One region of the Geodermatophilus maliterrae genome, then DNA from elsewhere that is predicted to be linked to it. Evidence: predicted binding sites of a transcription regulator. Region 1 holds the regulator's gene; each other region holds the start of a gene.
The links. Region 1 encodes LexA, which represses DNA repair genes until DNA is damaged. Its sites were predicted from a motif close to TCGAACANNTGTTCGA; they were not measured.
Positions count from the first base shown of each region.

Region 2: the regulator LexA is predicted to act here: its motif matches at 1,511-1,526, upstream of ABQ292_RS18610 (HNH endonuclease signature motif containing protein).
Region 3: the regulator LexA is predicted to act here: its motif matches at 2,012-2,027, upstream of dnaB (replicative DNA helicase).
Region 4: the regulator LexA is predicted to act here: its motif matches at 2,213-2,228, upstream of dinB (DNA polymerase IV).

Region 1 is NZ_JBFNXQ010000032.1:4,277-7,754, forward strand. It holds gene ABQ292_RS11810 (phosphatase PAP2 family protein) at 1-393, shown strand, start outside; gene ABQ292_RS11815 (hypothetical protein) at 359-1,483, shown strand; gene lexA (transcriptional repressor LexA) at 1,529-2,323, opposite strand; gene ABQ292_RS11825 (LysM peptidoglycan-binding domain-containing protein) at 2,623-3,249, shown strand; gene ABQ292_RS11830 (hypothetical protein) at 3,440-3,478, shown strand, end outside.
Region 2 is NZ_JBFNXQ010000069.1:1,617-5,094, reverse strand. It holds gene ABQ292_RS18610 (HNH endonuclease signature motif containing protein) at 143-1,357, opposite strand; gene ABQ292_RS18605 (DUF4190 domain-containing protein) at 2,065-2,295, shown strand; gene ABQ292_RS18600 (helix-turn-helix domain-containing protein) at 2,432-3,286, shown strand; gene ABQ292_RS18595 (VOC family protein) at 3,283-3,478, shown strand, end outside.
Region 3 is NZ_JBFNXQ010000069.1:18,975-22,452, forward strand. It holds gene dnaB (replicative DNA helicase) at 1-1,912, opposite strand, end outside; gene rplI (50S ribosomal protein L9) at 2,703-3,158, opposite strand; gene rpsR (30S ribosomal protein S18) at 3,161-3,397, opposite strand.
Region 4 is NZ_JBFNXQ010000080.1:547-4,024, reverse strand. It holds gene ABQ292_RS19910 (ferredoxin family protein) at 1-337, opposite strand, end outside; gene ABQ292_RS19905 (cupin domain-containing protein) at 357-1,796, opposite strand; gene ABQ292_RS19900 (hypothetical protein) at 1,814-2,023, opposite strand; gene dinB (DNA polymerase IV) at 2,279-3,469, shown strand.

The DNA.
Region 1 (3,478 bases):
GCGTTGGTGCTGCTGACGGTCGTCGTCTACGCCGTCAAGTTCGGCACCGGGCGCACCGCGCCGGCCTACCCCGGGTCGTTCTTCCACCGAGACGGGGCCTCCTACCCCTCCGGGCACGTGGCCAACGCCGTGCTCATGTGGGGTGTGGCCCGGTGGCAGGCGGTCGAGTACCGGCTCCGGCCGTGGCTGCAGCGCACGCTGTGGTGGCTCAGCGTCGTGGGGCCGGTGGCCACCGGCGTGGCCATGGTGTCGCTGGACTTCCACTGGGTCACCGACGCGGTGGTCGGCGCGGCCGTGGGCCTGCTCCTGCTGGGCGTGGTTCACGCACTCGACGCATCCGTGCTGTCACGCTGGGCGAGTGCCCGAGCCGGCCGTCCACCCGCGCAGCCCTGACGCGGGCCGCCGGCCCGTCCCCGGCCGCCGGGGTCCCCGCCCGATCCGTGCGGCCGCGCTCGCCGGCCCGGTGCTCGCCCTGACGCTGGGAGCCGCGCCGCCCGCCGGCGCCGAGGAGCCGGCCACCCCGTCGACCCGCTGTCAGGTGGGCGACCCGCGGCTGGCGGAGCTCTCCGGCCTGGTCGACGTCGGCGACCGCATGCTGGCGATGGTCGACGGCGGCGATCAGGTGACCGTGTACGTGCTGGACGGCACCTGCCAGGTCGTCGACGTTGTCACCGCCCCGCTGGACCCCTACGACCCCGAGGACCTCGCCGTCGGCGCCGACGGCACCGTCTGGCTGGCCGACACCGGGGACAACAACGCCACCCGGGCGACCGTCGCGCTCCTCGCCCTGCGCCCCGACGGGACGACGGCGCTGTACCGGATGACCTACCCCGACGGCCCGCACGACGCCGAGGCGCTGCTGCTGGCCCCCGACGGCACGCCGTACGTGGTGACCAAGGAGGTGCTCGGTGCCAGCCACGTCTACCGGCCGGCGACGGCGCTGGTCGACGGCGGGACGGTCGGACTGGCCGACGTCGGCACGGTGACCTTCACGCTGACCGGTACGCCCGGGGGCCCGGTGGGGCGCGCGGGCCAGCTGCTGGTGACCGGCGGGGCGGTCGCCCGCGACGGCAGCCGGATCGCGCTGCGGACCTACACCGACGCCTACGTGTGGCCGCTGGCCGGCGCCGACGTCCCCGGCGCGCTGGCCGGCGAGCCGGTGCGCGTCGCGCTGCCGGGCGCGCCGCAGGGCGAGGCGGTCAGCTTCACCGCGGACGGCAGTGCCCTGCTCGTCGCCGGCGAGGGCGTCCCCGGCGACGTCACGCTGGTCCCCGTCCCCGCCGCCACGGCGCCGTCGTCGACGGCGCCTCCCGCCGACCCGTCCCTGCCGGGGTTGCTCTCCGACGGGAGCGGCGGTGTCCCGCCCGTCACCGCCGGGCTGGTCGCCGCTGCCGTGGCGACGGCGCTGGTCTGGATCGGTGGGCGGCTGCTCCGGCGGCGCCCCGCGGCCGGCGACGCGCCCGGGCCGCCCCGGAACGGCTGACGGCCGCCCCGCGAGCGCGGGACGGCCGTCGGGCCGGAGCAGCGGTCAGACGCGGCGCAGCACCGTCACGACGCGGCCGAGGACGGTCGCCTCGTCGCCCGGGATCGGCTCGTAGGCGGGGTTGTGCGGCAGCAGCCACACGTGCCCGTCGCGACGCTTGTAGGTCTTCACCGTGGCCTCGCCGTCGAGCATCGCGGCGACGATCTCGCCGTTCTCCGCGGTGGGCTGCTGGCGCACGACCACCCAGTCGCCGTCGCAGATGGCCGCGTCGACCATCGAGTCGCCGGCGACGCGCAGCATGAACAGCGTGCCCTCGCCGACCAGCTCGCGGGGGAGCGGGAAGACGTCCTCGACCGCCTGCTCGGCGAGCACCGGGCCACCGGCGGCGATCCGGCCGACCAGCGGCACGTAGGTGGGTGCGCCGGCGTCGGCCGTGGCAGCCGGAGCCGCGGGTGCGCCGGTCTCGGCGGGCGTCTCGCCGGGGAGCCGGACGTCGAGCGCCCGGGGGCGGTTGGGGTCGCGCCGCAGCCAGCCCTTCTTCTGCAGCACCGAGAGCTGGTGGGCGACCGACGACGCCGAGGACAGGCCGACGGCCTCGCCGATCTCGCGCACCGAGGGCGGGTAGCCACGGCGCTCGATCGAGTCGCGGATGACCTTGAGCACCCTGCGCTGCCGCTGGGTCAGGCCGTCGCCGGCCTCCGTGCGGTCGGGGAAGGTCCGCACCGCGCCGGCCTGGTCGGCCGCGTCCGGGGTCTCCGTCGCCGCGCCGGCCTTCGCGCCGCGCCGGGTCGCCGTCCCACCGGTGCGCGTGCGCTGGCCGGTCCCGCTCGTGCCCGCCACGTCTCCTCCTCGCCGACTGTGCCGCCACAGCCCTCGTGTCCTGCCCTCCGCCCGCGGTGCCCCGGTCCGGCTGCCGATCCCGTGCGGGACCCGCGGCGGGCCGTGACCCCCACGACGCCCGGGGGCGACGGCGGACGGGTGCTGAACGGACGGTAGCGCCTCGGCGCCGGTACTTCAAACGTGTGTTCGAAACCGCGTGACGTGTCGGGTCGCCCCTATCGGGAGCGTGCGGTAGGAATCGTACGGGCGTTCGATCGAACACCTGTTCGACCGGGTGGGCTCGACGAGGAGGAGTGGTCATGGGGAGCGTGCGGCAGGACGTGCTGCAGTTCGACGCGACGGTCCGGGTCCCGTGGCGGCCGTTGCTCGGATCGGGGGCCGGTGGGGGTGCGGCGGCTCCCGGTCGCTCGGCCTGGCCGGCGGTGCGGGCCGCCCTGCCGGGCTCCGGACCGCGGGTCACCGGGCACCTGCGGCCCGTCCCCGACCGGCCGGCCGTCCCCGGGGGGCGCACCGGCGGGGCCGGTCCGGCCGTCGAGGCGCCGCCCACCCGCCGCGACCCGGCCCGCCCGAGTGGGCGGCCGCTCCGCTCCAGGACCGCCACCGGCCCGGTCCGGGGCGGGTGCGCGCCGTCGCCGGCCCCTGCGCGGCTGACCCGTCGGGGGCGGCGCCTCCTCGCCGCGCTCACCCTGGGCGGGGCCGTCGCCCTGGGCTCGTGGATCTCGCCCCTGCTGCCCGGCGGCGACGGCGGGCTGCGGCTGGCGGGGGAGAGCAGCGTCGTGGTCGAGCCGGGCGACACGGTGTGGTCGATCGCAGGCGAGCTCGCCGGGGACGGGCAGGACGTGCGGGTCGTGGTCGACGCCATCGAGGAGCTCAACGACCTCGAGGACTCGGCGGTCGTGCCCGGCCAGGTCCTCCAGCTGCCGTGAGCGCCGCGCCGACCCCGGGTGTCGCGTCGACCGTGGGCGCCGCGTCGACCCTCGTGGAGGCACGCGGCGTGCGCGCGGTGCCCCGGCCCCGTCCCGGCAGACTTGGACGAGGCTGCCGCGTCCGGTTCGTCAACCCTCCGCGCGAGGTCGCTCACGGATGGGAGCCGGTCCGGCACCTACGGTCGAGGGCGTGTCAGCAGCCGTGAACAGCCGGGCCGCAGTCGCCTTC
Region 2 (3,478 bases), on a different contig from region 1:
GTCAGCGGTCCGGTCAGCGTGCCGTCGTCGTCCATGACCCGGGCGAACAGGTCGCGCGGAGGTCACCGTGACGCTGCACCAGCTGGACGAGGACTTCTTCCAGTCCCTGTGAGACGTGGACGGCGGCGGACCGCCGCCGACATCAGGGGCCAGCGCGGCTGAGGACCTCCGTGCCATCGGACCGCCAGGTGTGCCAGATGCTCGTCCCGGGATCCCGGCTGACGGAGAAGCCGCCTTCGTGACAGGCGGTGTGGTGCCGCTCGCAGAGCAGTGCGCCGTTGTCACAGGACGTCGGCCCGCCGTGCGCCCAGTGCACGACGTGGTGGACGTCGCACCACTCGGGTGATGCGTCACAACCGGCGAAGACGCAGTGGCCGTCGCGGATCTCGACGGCCCGGCGGATGGCTGCGGTGGCGGTGCGCTGGGCCCGGCTGACGTCGAGCGGCAGCCCGTCCGGTCCGGTGACCACCCGTACGACGCCCGCGTCGCAGGCCAGGCGCCGTGCCGTCTCGGGGCAAATCGGTCCGGCCCACCCCAGCGAGCCCCCGGAGACGCCTGGTGCGCCCCGTGCGGCGCAGAGGGCCCGCCAGTCGATGGTGACCCGGACGTGCGGCCGCTCCCCGCGGACGTCGGGCAGCGAGCCGCCGTCCAGTGCGCCGCGGGCCAGGGCGACCAGCGCGTCGGCCTGGTGCTCTGCGTGGCTCCGGGTGTCGCCGGCCGGGCGGTCGCCGTTCATCAGCGCCGCCAGGGCGGTGTGCAGGTACTCGGCGCCGACCGGGTCGAACTCGCCGCGGACGTGCACGCGACCGTCGAGGCCGTCGGCCATGCTGAAGCGGCGGCGGACGTCGGCCGCTTCGCCGAGCGTGCCGTCGGGGTCGATCCCGGCCACCCAGCGCTTCACACCCTGCTTCGTCTCGTGCGGCGTCGTCTTCCGCGCGAGGTCCGCGAGGATCACGTCCGTCTCGGCCAGCTCGATCCCCGCCTCGGCGGCCTTGGTGACGCGGCCCGGCGTCATGGCGCGGGTGATCACCCTGGCGTGGGCGGCAGTGATCTCCCCGGCGGCGAAGGCTGCGGCGGTGGCCGGCAGCTGCTCGATCCGCCGGCCGGTGGACACGATCGCAGTGGCCTCCTCCGGCGCCAGCCGGCAGCTGCCGCGCAGCCAGCTCTTCATCGAGGCGGCGCCGTCGCGCCGGTACGCCTCGCGGCGGTCGGCCACCCGCACGGCCGACGTGAGTGCGGCGGCCATCCGGTTGGCGACGGTGCTCAGCTCACCGACGAGGTCGAGCACGGCGTCGTCGGTGAGCTCGGCGAGGTCGAGTGCGGCGAGTTCGTCGAGAGCCGAACGGAGCTCGGACACGCACTCGCCTCCTTGTCCCGATCGGCCTCCTGACACCCCCACACTAAGGCGCGGGTACGACAGATACCGCAGGTCAGAGCCGAGTTCTCTGGTCGTTCCCGTGTGGACTGACGCACGCCGATCCGCTCGGGTCAACCGGTCGGACGAGCCGGGTCGTCCACTCGTTCGATCAGCGGTCCGGCGAGCACCGGGGGACACGAGGAGACAGGTGACCGAGGCGCCGCCGTCGTCCTGCCCGGCACCGTGCCCTTCGAGGGCGGGGTCGGCGGAACCATCCGGCGCACGCTGCTGCGCGACCACGACGTCCACACGCTGCTCCGGCTGCCGACACCCCGTGGACCGAACGCCTCTGACATGGTCAGAGCACTGAGCGGCGTTTCTGCGGGAACGCCGTCCGGGCGACCTGGCCCCTCGGAGTGGCGTGGCTGGTCCGGCGACCCGCCGGCTCGTACCGTCCCTGCTGACCCGGCGTCGGGCGCCGGACCTCCGGCCTGCGCCCCGACCGGGGGATCGACGGCCGGGCATCGACGACGGGGGCGGACGGACACGACCCAGTGGGACGTGCAGGGCTCCGGTGCCGGTCAGCAGGGCTGCCCGCCCACGGGCACCCGGGCGCCCCGGCGGCCTACGGACCGCCGCAGGGGCCGTACGGACCGCCGCCCGGGCACCCCGGCACGGGGTACCCGCCGCCCTACGGGTACGGCTTCGTGCCGCGGCGCACCAACGGGTTCGCCGTCGCGTCGATGGTCCTGGGGATCGTCTGGGTCTACTGGATCGGCAGCGTCCTGGCGCTCGTCTTCGGCTACGTCGCGCGCAGCCGGATCCGCGAGCGCGGTGAGGCCGGCGACGGCATGGCGATCGCCGGCATGGTGCCCGGCTGGATCGGTGTGGGGTTCTTCGGCCTGGTCCTCCTCGCGGGCATCGCGGCCGGGTCCTGAGCCCGCACCCGCCGGTCCCGTGCCCGTCCGCCGACCTGCTCGGTGCACGTCCGCGGAGGTGCACGTCCGCGGCGTGCACGCTCGCGGTTCGCGGTGACGTCTGGAGCGGGGGCTGCCGCGCTGCCATCCTGGGCCGGTGACCGGTGAGTCCGTGGCGCACCGGCCCCCGCCGGCACTGGGCGGACTGGTCACCCGCGCCGTCGGCTACCGGCACGAGGGGATGCCGCCCGGCGTCCACCGGGGTCTGCCCTCCCCCGCCCTGACCCTCGTCGTCACGCTCGACGAGGCGCTGGACGTCGCCGCCCACCCTGATCCGGCCCAGGCGCCGGGCCGCTACGACGCGCTCCTCGGCGGCCTGCACACGGCGCCGGCGCTCATCCGGCACCCCGGCCGCCAGGCCGGCCTGCAGCTGGACCTGACGCCGCTCGGCGCGCGCCGGCTGCTGGGCATGCCCGCCGGCGCGCTGGCCGGCCTCGACTGCGACCTGGACGACCTCCTCGGGCGCGCCGGCGGCGAGCTGGTCGAGCGGGTGCGGGCCGCCCGCGACTGGCCGGCCCGCTTCGCCGCCGTCGACGACGTGCTGGGGCGCGCCGTCCGCCCGCGGCCCGACGCCGCCCCCGAGGTCGCCGAGGCCTGGCGGCTCACCGTGGCCGGGAGCGGGCGGCTGCGGGTGGCCGAGCTCGCCCGCCGGGTCGGCTGGTCGGAGCGGCACCTCACCGCCCGCTTCCGCGCCGAGACCGGGCTGGGCCCCAAGGAGGCGGCCCGGGTGGTCCGCTTCGACCGCGCCCGCCGGGTGCTGGCCGCCCGCGTCGCGGCCGGGGGGCGCCCCGACCTGGCCGGCCTCGCCGCCGCGGGCGGCTTCGCCGACCAGGCCCACCTGACCCGCGACTGGCGGGCGTTCAGCGGCCTGTCCCCGCTGCGCTGGCTGGCCGCGGAGATCGGATTCGTCCAAGACGGCACCGCAGCCGTCCCGGGAGGCTCGGCGGCATGACAGCTCCCGTCCCCACCGTCTGGCCCGCCTTCCGCGCCGACGACGCCCCCGCTCTCATCCGCTGGCTGGTCGACGTCCTCGGCTTCGAGGAGACCCTCGCCGTCCGCGACGGCGACCTGGTGGCCCACGCCGAGCTGGCCTGGCCGCCCGGGGGCGGGGTGATGCTCGGCTCCGTCCGCGACGACGGCGGCT
Region 3 (3,478 bases), on a different contig from region 1:
GCCCGAGCGTCGAGTTGTGCGTCGGGATGAAGGTGCGCCCGGCGAGGAACAACGAGTCCGCGGCGTCGACCTGGATGCACCGGACCGGCACGCTCGCGACCGGGCGCACGTCCGTGACGAAACGGACGCCACGGGCGGTGGACGTGCGCGCACCGCGCTCCTTGTGCTCGAGCTTCTTGCGCTCGAGTCGGAAGACCTCGTCGTCGGTGCTGAAGGTCAGCGTGTAGCAGGTCGACGGTGCCTCGCTCCGGCCGCGGACACGCTTGGCGCTCATCCGCACGCGGTGGCCGAGGCCGGCGATCAGCTCACGGGCGTCCTCGGCCAGCCGGCGGCTGGTGACGGCGAACTGGACCGCCCCGCTGACGGTCACCGTGCCGTCGGTGTCGAGCAGGCCGGCCAGCAGCGCCCGGCGCTGGGCCACGGAGGCGCGCAGGTACGCAGTGGGGATGTGCTTGTCGTCGATGACGCCGAGACCCCGGAGGAGGCCCTCGACGGTGCCGTGGTCGTCCCGGCAGGTCTGACACCGGGCCATCCCGCTCGACGGGCCCCCGCAGTCCCCACAGGTCGCCTGCAGGCCCACGCCGCCGCTGGCCCGCAGCCGGCCACCACAGGTCTTGCCGCACGTCTGCACCTGTGCGGTCCTCGGCGTGACGAGCTCGCCGCACATCGGGCACGGCCGTGCCTCGAGGCCCGGGCGGGCGGGCAGCCGCAGGGAGTGCCGCCGGTCGACCCCCGTGGGGACGACCACCAGGCCCTCGCCCTCGATGTAGCTGGCGATCTCCGGGTCGTTGCTCGTGTACTCGGCAGCCGCCGAGGTGCCGTCACCCAGCCAGATGCCGAGCGCGTAGGGCGGTACGGGCAGGTCGGCCTCGGGCAGGTCGAGCGGCGCGGCGTTGACCACGGCGTGGTCGAGCCGCCGGTCGGCCGTCGCGCAGCGCACCGTCCGGGCCAGCTCCTCCGTCGTCCGGACGCGGGCCTCACCGCGCTCGCCGAGCCGGCGGGCGGCGCGGTCGGTGGTCAGCCACTGGTGCTGGGCGTCGGCCACGATGACCGAGCCGTCGGAGAAGTGCACCTCGTAGCAGGGGCGGTCGGTCATGACGTCCGTGGCGGCGACGACGGTCGTCGGCCGGCCGTCGGCGCCCAGCACCCGGTCGCCGACCCGGACCTCGCCCATGGTCGTCCAGCCGCCGGGCGTGGCGATCGGGGTGTCGAGCGCCAGGGCCTTGCCGACACCGGGTCGGGCGGCGATGACCACCATCTGGCCGGCCTGCAGGCCGTTGGTGAGCTCGTCCAGGTCGCGGATCCCCGTGGGGACGCCGCGGGCGGTGCCGCCGCGGGAGGCGATGGCGTCGAGCTCGTCCATCGTCGGCTGCAGGACGTCCTCGAGGCGCGAGTAGTCCTCGCTCATGCGCTTCTCGGTGACGTCGTAGATCTCCTGCTGCGCGCGGTCGACGATGTCGTCGACGTCGCCGCGCCCGCCGGCCGCGCCGTAGCCGAGCTGCACCACCCGGGTGCCGGCCTCGACCAGCCGCCGCAGCACCGCCTGCTCGGCGACGATGGCGGCGTAGTAGCCCGCGTTGGCCGCCGTCGGCGTGGAGGCGATCAGGGTGTGCAGGTAGACCGCGCCGCCCATCTTCGACAGCTGGTCGGTGCGGTTGAGCTCGGCGGCGACGGTGATCGCGTCGGCCGGCTCACCGCGCCCGTAGAGGTCGAGGATGCAGTCGAAGATCACCTGGTGCGCCGGCCGGTAGAAGTCGGCGCCGTGCAGCACCTCCACGACGTCGGCGATCGCGTCCTTGCTCAGCAGCATGCCGCCGAGCACCGACTGCTCCGCCGCCACGTCCTGCGGCGGCTGCCGGTCGTACTCCGGCGCCGTCGCGGACGGTCGGCTGAAATCGTCGGCCACCGCCACGGGAAGCCCCTCCTTCTCTCCACCGGCGCACCCGCAGACAGACCCCGGTCGGTGACCGGGGTCTGGTGGGGGAAGCACCAGGACTGCTGGCACGCACGCTCGAACGCGTGTTCGACCGCGAGGCTAGGTCGGGGTGCCGACAGAAACCGCACCCGTGACCGCCGGGGAGGACGTTAGGAAGCGCAGCCGGGCCCGTCCAACACCGCTGTGGGGCGCGTTCTGCACAACTTGTGGACAAGTCGGTGGACACACGCGTGTCGACATGTGGAGACGGCGGGGGACGGAGCCGCCGCGTCGTCCCCGTCCCCCTCCTGACCTGCGCGGAGGCCACCCACCGGGTGTGGACGGGAGAAAAGTGGGAGAACTCGCGGGATCGGGGCCCGGCGTGTCACGAACCGTGACCCACCGGCCCCGGCGGTCACACGTCCACAGGCCGACCTCCGGCGCGGGACGCGGCGCCGGGAGACGGCTGGGCGTCGTCACCGGGCCTGCGTGACGACGCCTCGGCGCATCCCGACGACCGACCGACCCGGCCGGGCGCCCGGTGTCGACGTGTGGCGGCACCACGGGTCCGGAGAGGGCCGCAGGACGACGACGGCGCCGCGAACCGCCGGGACCGGTCCACCGGACCGGAGACGCCGCGAGGGGCGCCGGACGGGTGTCCGACGCCCCTCGACGGGCGGGTGGCCTCCTGCGGGTCCCGCCGCGAGCTCGCGAGCGGTGGGGCAGGGCGGCCCCGTCCCGAGGCTCACCCCGAGCATGCGAGGGGTGAGGAGGACGGGGTCCTCGCTCAGCCCGCGACGACCTCGATCGGCAGCGAGGCGGTCACCTCGGGGTGCACCCGCACGGTGACCGTGTGCTGGCCCGTGGTCTTGATGCTGCTGGGCAGCTCCACCCGGCGGCGGTCGAGCTCCGGGCCGCCGGCCGCGGTGACGGCGTTGACGACGTCGGCGGTGGTGACGCGGCCGAACAGGCGGCCACCCGCACCGGCGCGCGCCGGCACGCGGACCGTCAGGCCCGTGAGGCGCCCGGCCACGGCCTGCGCCTCCTCGAGGGAGCGCACCTCGCGGGCGGCACGCGCCCGGCGCAGCGAGTCCACCTGCTTCTCGGCACCGCGGGTGGCGACGATGGCCAGGCCGCGGGGCAGGAGGAAGTTGCGGGCGTACCCGCCCTTGACCTCCACCGTGTCACCGGAGGACCCGAGACCGGTGACCTCCTGCGTCAGGATCAGCTTCTGGGTGCTCATGGTCAGCGCGCCGTCGAGGTGTAGGGCAGCAGGGCCATCTCACGGCTGTTCTTGACGGCCGTGGCGACGTCCCGCTGGTGCTGGCTGCAGTTGCCGCTCACGCGGCGGGCGCGGATCTTGCCGCGGTCGGAGATGAACTTCCGCAGCAGGGTCGTGTCCTTGTAGTCGACGTAGGTCGCCTTGTCCTTGCAGAACTGGCAGACCTTCTTCTTGGGCTTGCGCACGGGGGGCTTGGGCACTGGGTTCTCCAGGTACGACTAGATACGACTCGATGTGTGTGGCCTCCCTGCGGGGTCCCGCCGCGAACGGCGGGGGCAGGG
Region 4 (3,478 bases), on a different contig from region 1:
CGTGGCCGGGACGGCCGTCGGCGTAGGCCCAGCGGCGGCCGGAGTCGGCCAGCCGGTCGCCGGGACGGCGGACCAGCAGCACCCGCACGCCCTCGGCCCGCGCCCGGGAGGACAGACGGGCGGCCACACCCGCGTCGAAGCGGGACTGGGTCAGCGCGTCGCGGCCCCACGGCCCCGGTTGCTCGACCAGCAGCCAGCGCTGCGCCGGCCCGGCCGTCGCCTCGGGGGAGTCGCCCCGCGTCAGGGCCGTGACCGAGCAGCGGGTCGCGTCCAGCCGGCCCACGCGGGCAGCGGACGGGACCGACCCGCCGGGACGATCGGCCGGCGCGGCGCTCACCCGGGGCAGGGCAGCGGGCTCACGACCCGGTCCCGAGGGCGTCGGCACGCTCCCCATCGTCCCCGCCGGCGTCCGTCGCCGGGGCGCCGGGAGCGTGCGGGCCGGGCTCCGGGGCGGTGGCGGGGACGCCGTCGACCGCCCCGCCCGCTCCGTGCCCGCCGGGGAGGGAGGCGTCGGCCACCACCGCGACCGACTCGGTGACCAGCCGCCGGGCGAGGGTGAGCCGGTCGTCGGCGTCGAGCCCCGGCAGGTCGGCCACCTTGAGCTCCCCGGCGGCCAGCAGCTCCGCCAGCGCGGGCCGGGTCGTGGCGGGGAACTCGTGCCGGCGGCGGCCGCCGAGCAGGACGACCCGATCGTCGGAGGCCCGGTCGTCGGAGGCCCGGTCGCCGGAGACAGGGTCGTCGGGAGCAGGACGCAGGGTGCAGCGCAGCCGACGGCGCAGCCGCAGCACGGTGTCGGGCGAGAGCGCCGCGGCCGCGGTCGCCTGCGCCAGAGGGGCGACCGGCTCGGGGCGCACCTGCCCCCAGGTCCGCTCGCGCACCCGGTCGGCCACCTGATCGGGGTCGACCCGGTCCAGCCACTCCTTCAGCGCGCCCACCACGGTCGCGACGTCGTCGCGCAGGGTCGCGAGGTCGGCGAGGTCCAGGCCCACCGGCAGCGAGCGCCGCAGCTCCCGGTCGTCGGCGGCCAGCACCCGCACCAGGTCCAGCGCCTGCTCGGCGGCCGCCCAGCGGGTGACCGGGTGGACGCCGATGGTCAGGTGCGCGCTGGTCTGCCCCAGCGCCACCGCCGAGTGCAGGTAGCCGCGGGGGAGGTAGAGGGCGTCGCCGGGGCGCAGCACGGCGTCGACCACCGGCTCGCGCTCCGCGGCGGCGGCCACCGCGGCCGCGCGGTCGTTCCACGGCTGGGTGCGCAGCGGGTCGGGCAGCACCGGCTCGTGGATGCGCCAGTGCTTCTCGCCGGCCACCTGCAGCACGAAGACGTCGTGCACGTCGTAGTGGGGGCTGAACCCGCGCGAGGACGGCGGGGTGACGTAGGCGTTGACCTGCGTGGGGTGCCCCAGGTCGGCGGCCAGCTGGTCGGCGAACTCGATCAGCGGCGGCCAGAGCCGGTGCAGGCCCTGCAGGACGACGGTGCTGCCGTCGGCGAACAGCCGCAGCACGGCGTCGGAGGAGACCTGGTCGGCGATCTCGGCGCCGGCACCACCGGAGGTGGTGAACCGCTTCGGGTCGACGACGGCGCCGTCCTTGGCGATGCGGATGAACGGGGTCCGCAGGCCGCGCCGCGAGAGCAGCTCGTCGACGTCGGCCAGGGTGAGCAGGTCGGAGAAGGACTCCCCGGTGTCCTCGGCGCGGGCCAGCAGCGGACGGCGGGACCAGTGCTGCGCGGCGAAGACCTCGGGATCGAGGTGCGTGCACCGGCGCAGGGCCGGGCGGAGGTCACCCCCACCCGGCCCCACGGCGGTCGGGTCCTGGCTCAGGCCGAACCGTCCGCGCCGCCGTCGGCACCGCCGTCGGCCCCACCGTCCGAGCCGCCACCGGCCGCACCGCCGTCGGCCGGGCCGTGGCCGGCGCCGCCGTCCGCGCCACCGTCGGCACCGCCGTCCTGGTGGCCCGGCGTGCCCTCGCCCGCGCCGCTGTCGGCCGGACCCTCCACGCTGGTCATGTCGTCGTCGTCGAGCGCCATCGAGCTCCTCCGGATCCGGATGGGGACCGTCCGCCGGACGGCGGTCGGTCGTGTCCCACCTACCTCGATCGGCGCCGCGCCACACATGCCCCGACCAGCCGTTTCGGGACACGCCACGGCACCTCGGACGACACCCCCCCCGATGACGCGCCGGGTGCCCGGGCGGGCCGCTACCCTCCTCCGGTCGGTCCGAACACGTGTTCGAGGGAAGGGGTGTGCGTGACGCCGTCGCGGGGGCGGGCGGAGGGGTGCAGCGTGCTGCACGTCGACATGGACGCCTTCTTCGCCAGCGTGGAGGTGCGCCGGCGCCCCGAGCTGGCCGGCACGCCGGTGGTCGTGGGCGGGGCCGGCAACCGTGGGGTGGTCACCTCGGCCACGTACGAGGCCCGGGCCTACGGCGTGCACGCCGCGATGCCCACGGCCCGGGCGCTGCGGCTGTGCCCGACCGCGACCGTGCTGCCGGGGGACATGGCGCTCTACGCCGAGGTCTCCCGGTCGGTCATGGCACTGTTCCGGTCGGTGACCCCGCTGGTCGAGCCGCTGTCGCTGGACGAGGCGTTCCTCGACGTCGCCGGGGCCGGGCGCCGGCTGGGCGACGCCGCGCAGATCGGCGAGTACCTGCGCGCCCGGGTCTACGACGAGCAGGGCATCACCTGCTCGGTCGGGGTGGCCGGCACCAAGTTCGTCGCCAAGCTCGCCTCCACCCGCGCCAAGCCCGACGGGCTGCTCGTCGTCCGCCCGGCCGAGGTCATCGACTTCCTGCACCCGCTGCCGGTCGGCGCGCTCTGGGGCGTGGGCGCCAAGACCGAGGAGGTGCTGCTGCGGCTGGGGCTGCGCACCGTCGGCGACCTCGCGCACGTCCCGGCCCGCACGCTGCAGCGCGCGGTGGGGCACGCCGCGGGCAGCCACCTGCACGAGCTGGCCTGGGGGCGCGACCCCCGCCGGGTGGTGCCCGACGAGCCGGAGCGGTCGGCCGGGCACGAGGAGACCTTCGGCACCGACGTCGACGACCCCGCCGTCGTCCACCGGGAGCTGCTGCGGCTGTCCGAGCGGACGGCGGGCCGGCTGCGCGCGGGCAGCTGGCTGGCCCGCACGGTGAGCATCAAGGTCCGCTTCGCCGACTTCACCACGATCACCCGCAGCCGCACCCTCGGCGTCCCCACCGACGTCGGGCAGGAGCTGTACGAGACCGCCCGCGCCCTCTTCGACGCCCTCGGCCTGGACCGGGCCCGGATCCGGCTGGTCGGCGTGCGCGCCGAGCGCCTGGTGGAGGCGGGGTCGGCACCCCGCCAGCTCGAGCTCGGTGCCCGCGAGCACGGTCGCCGCGACGCCGAGCTCGCCGCCGACCGGGCCGCCCGCCGGTTCGGTGCCGGCGCCGTCCGCCCGGCCACCCTCCTGCACCGCGACGGCGACCGCAGGGTGCGCGACGGCCCCCCGCGAGAGTGATCACGAGGA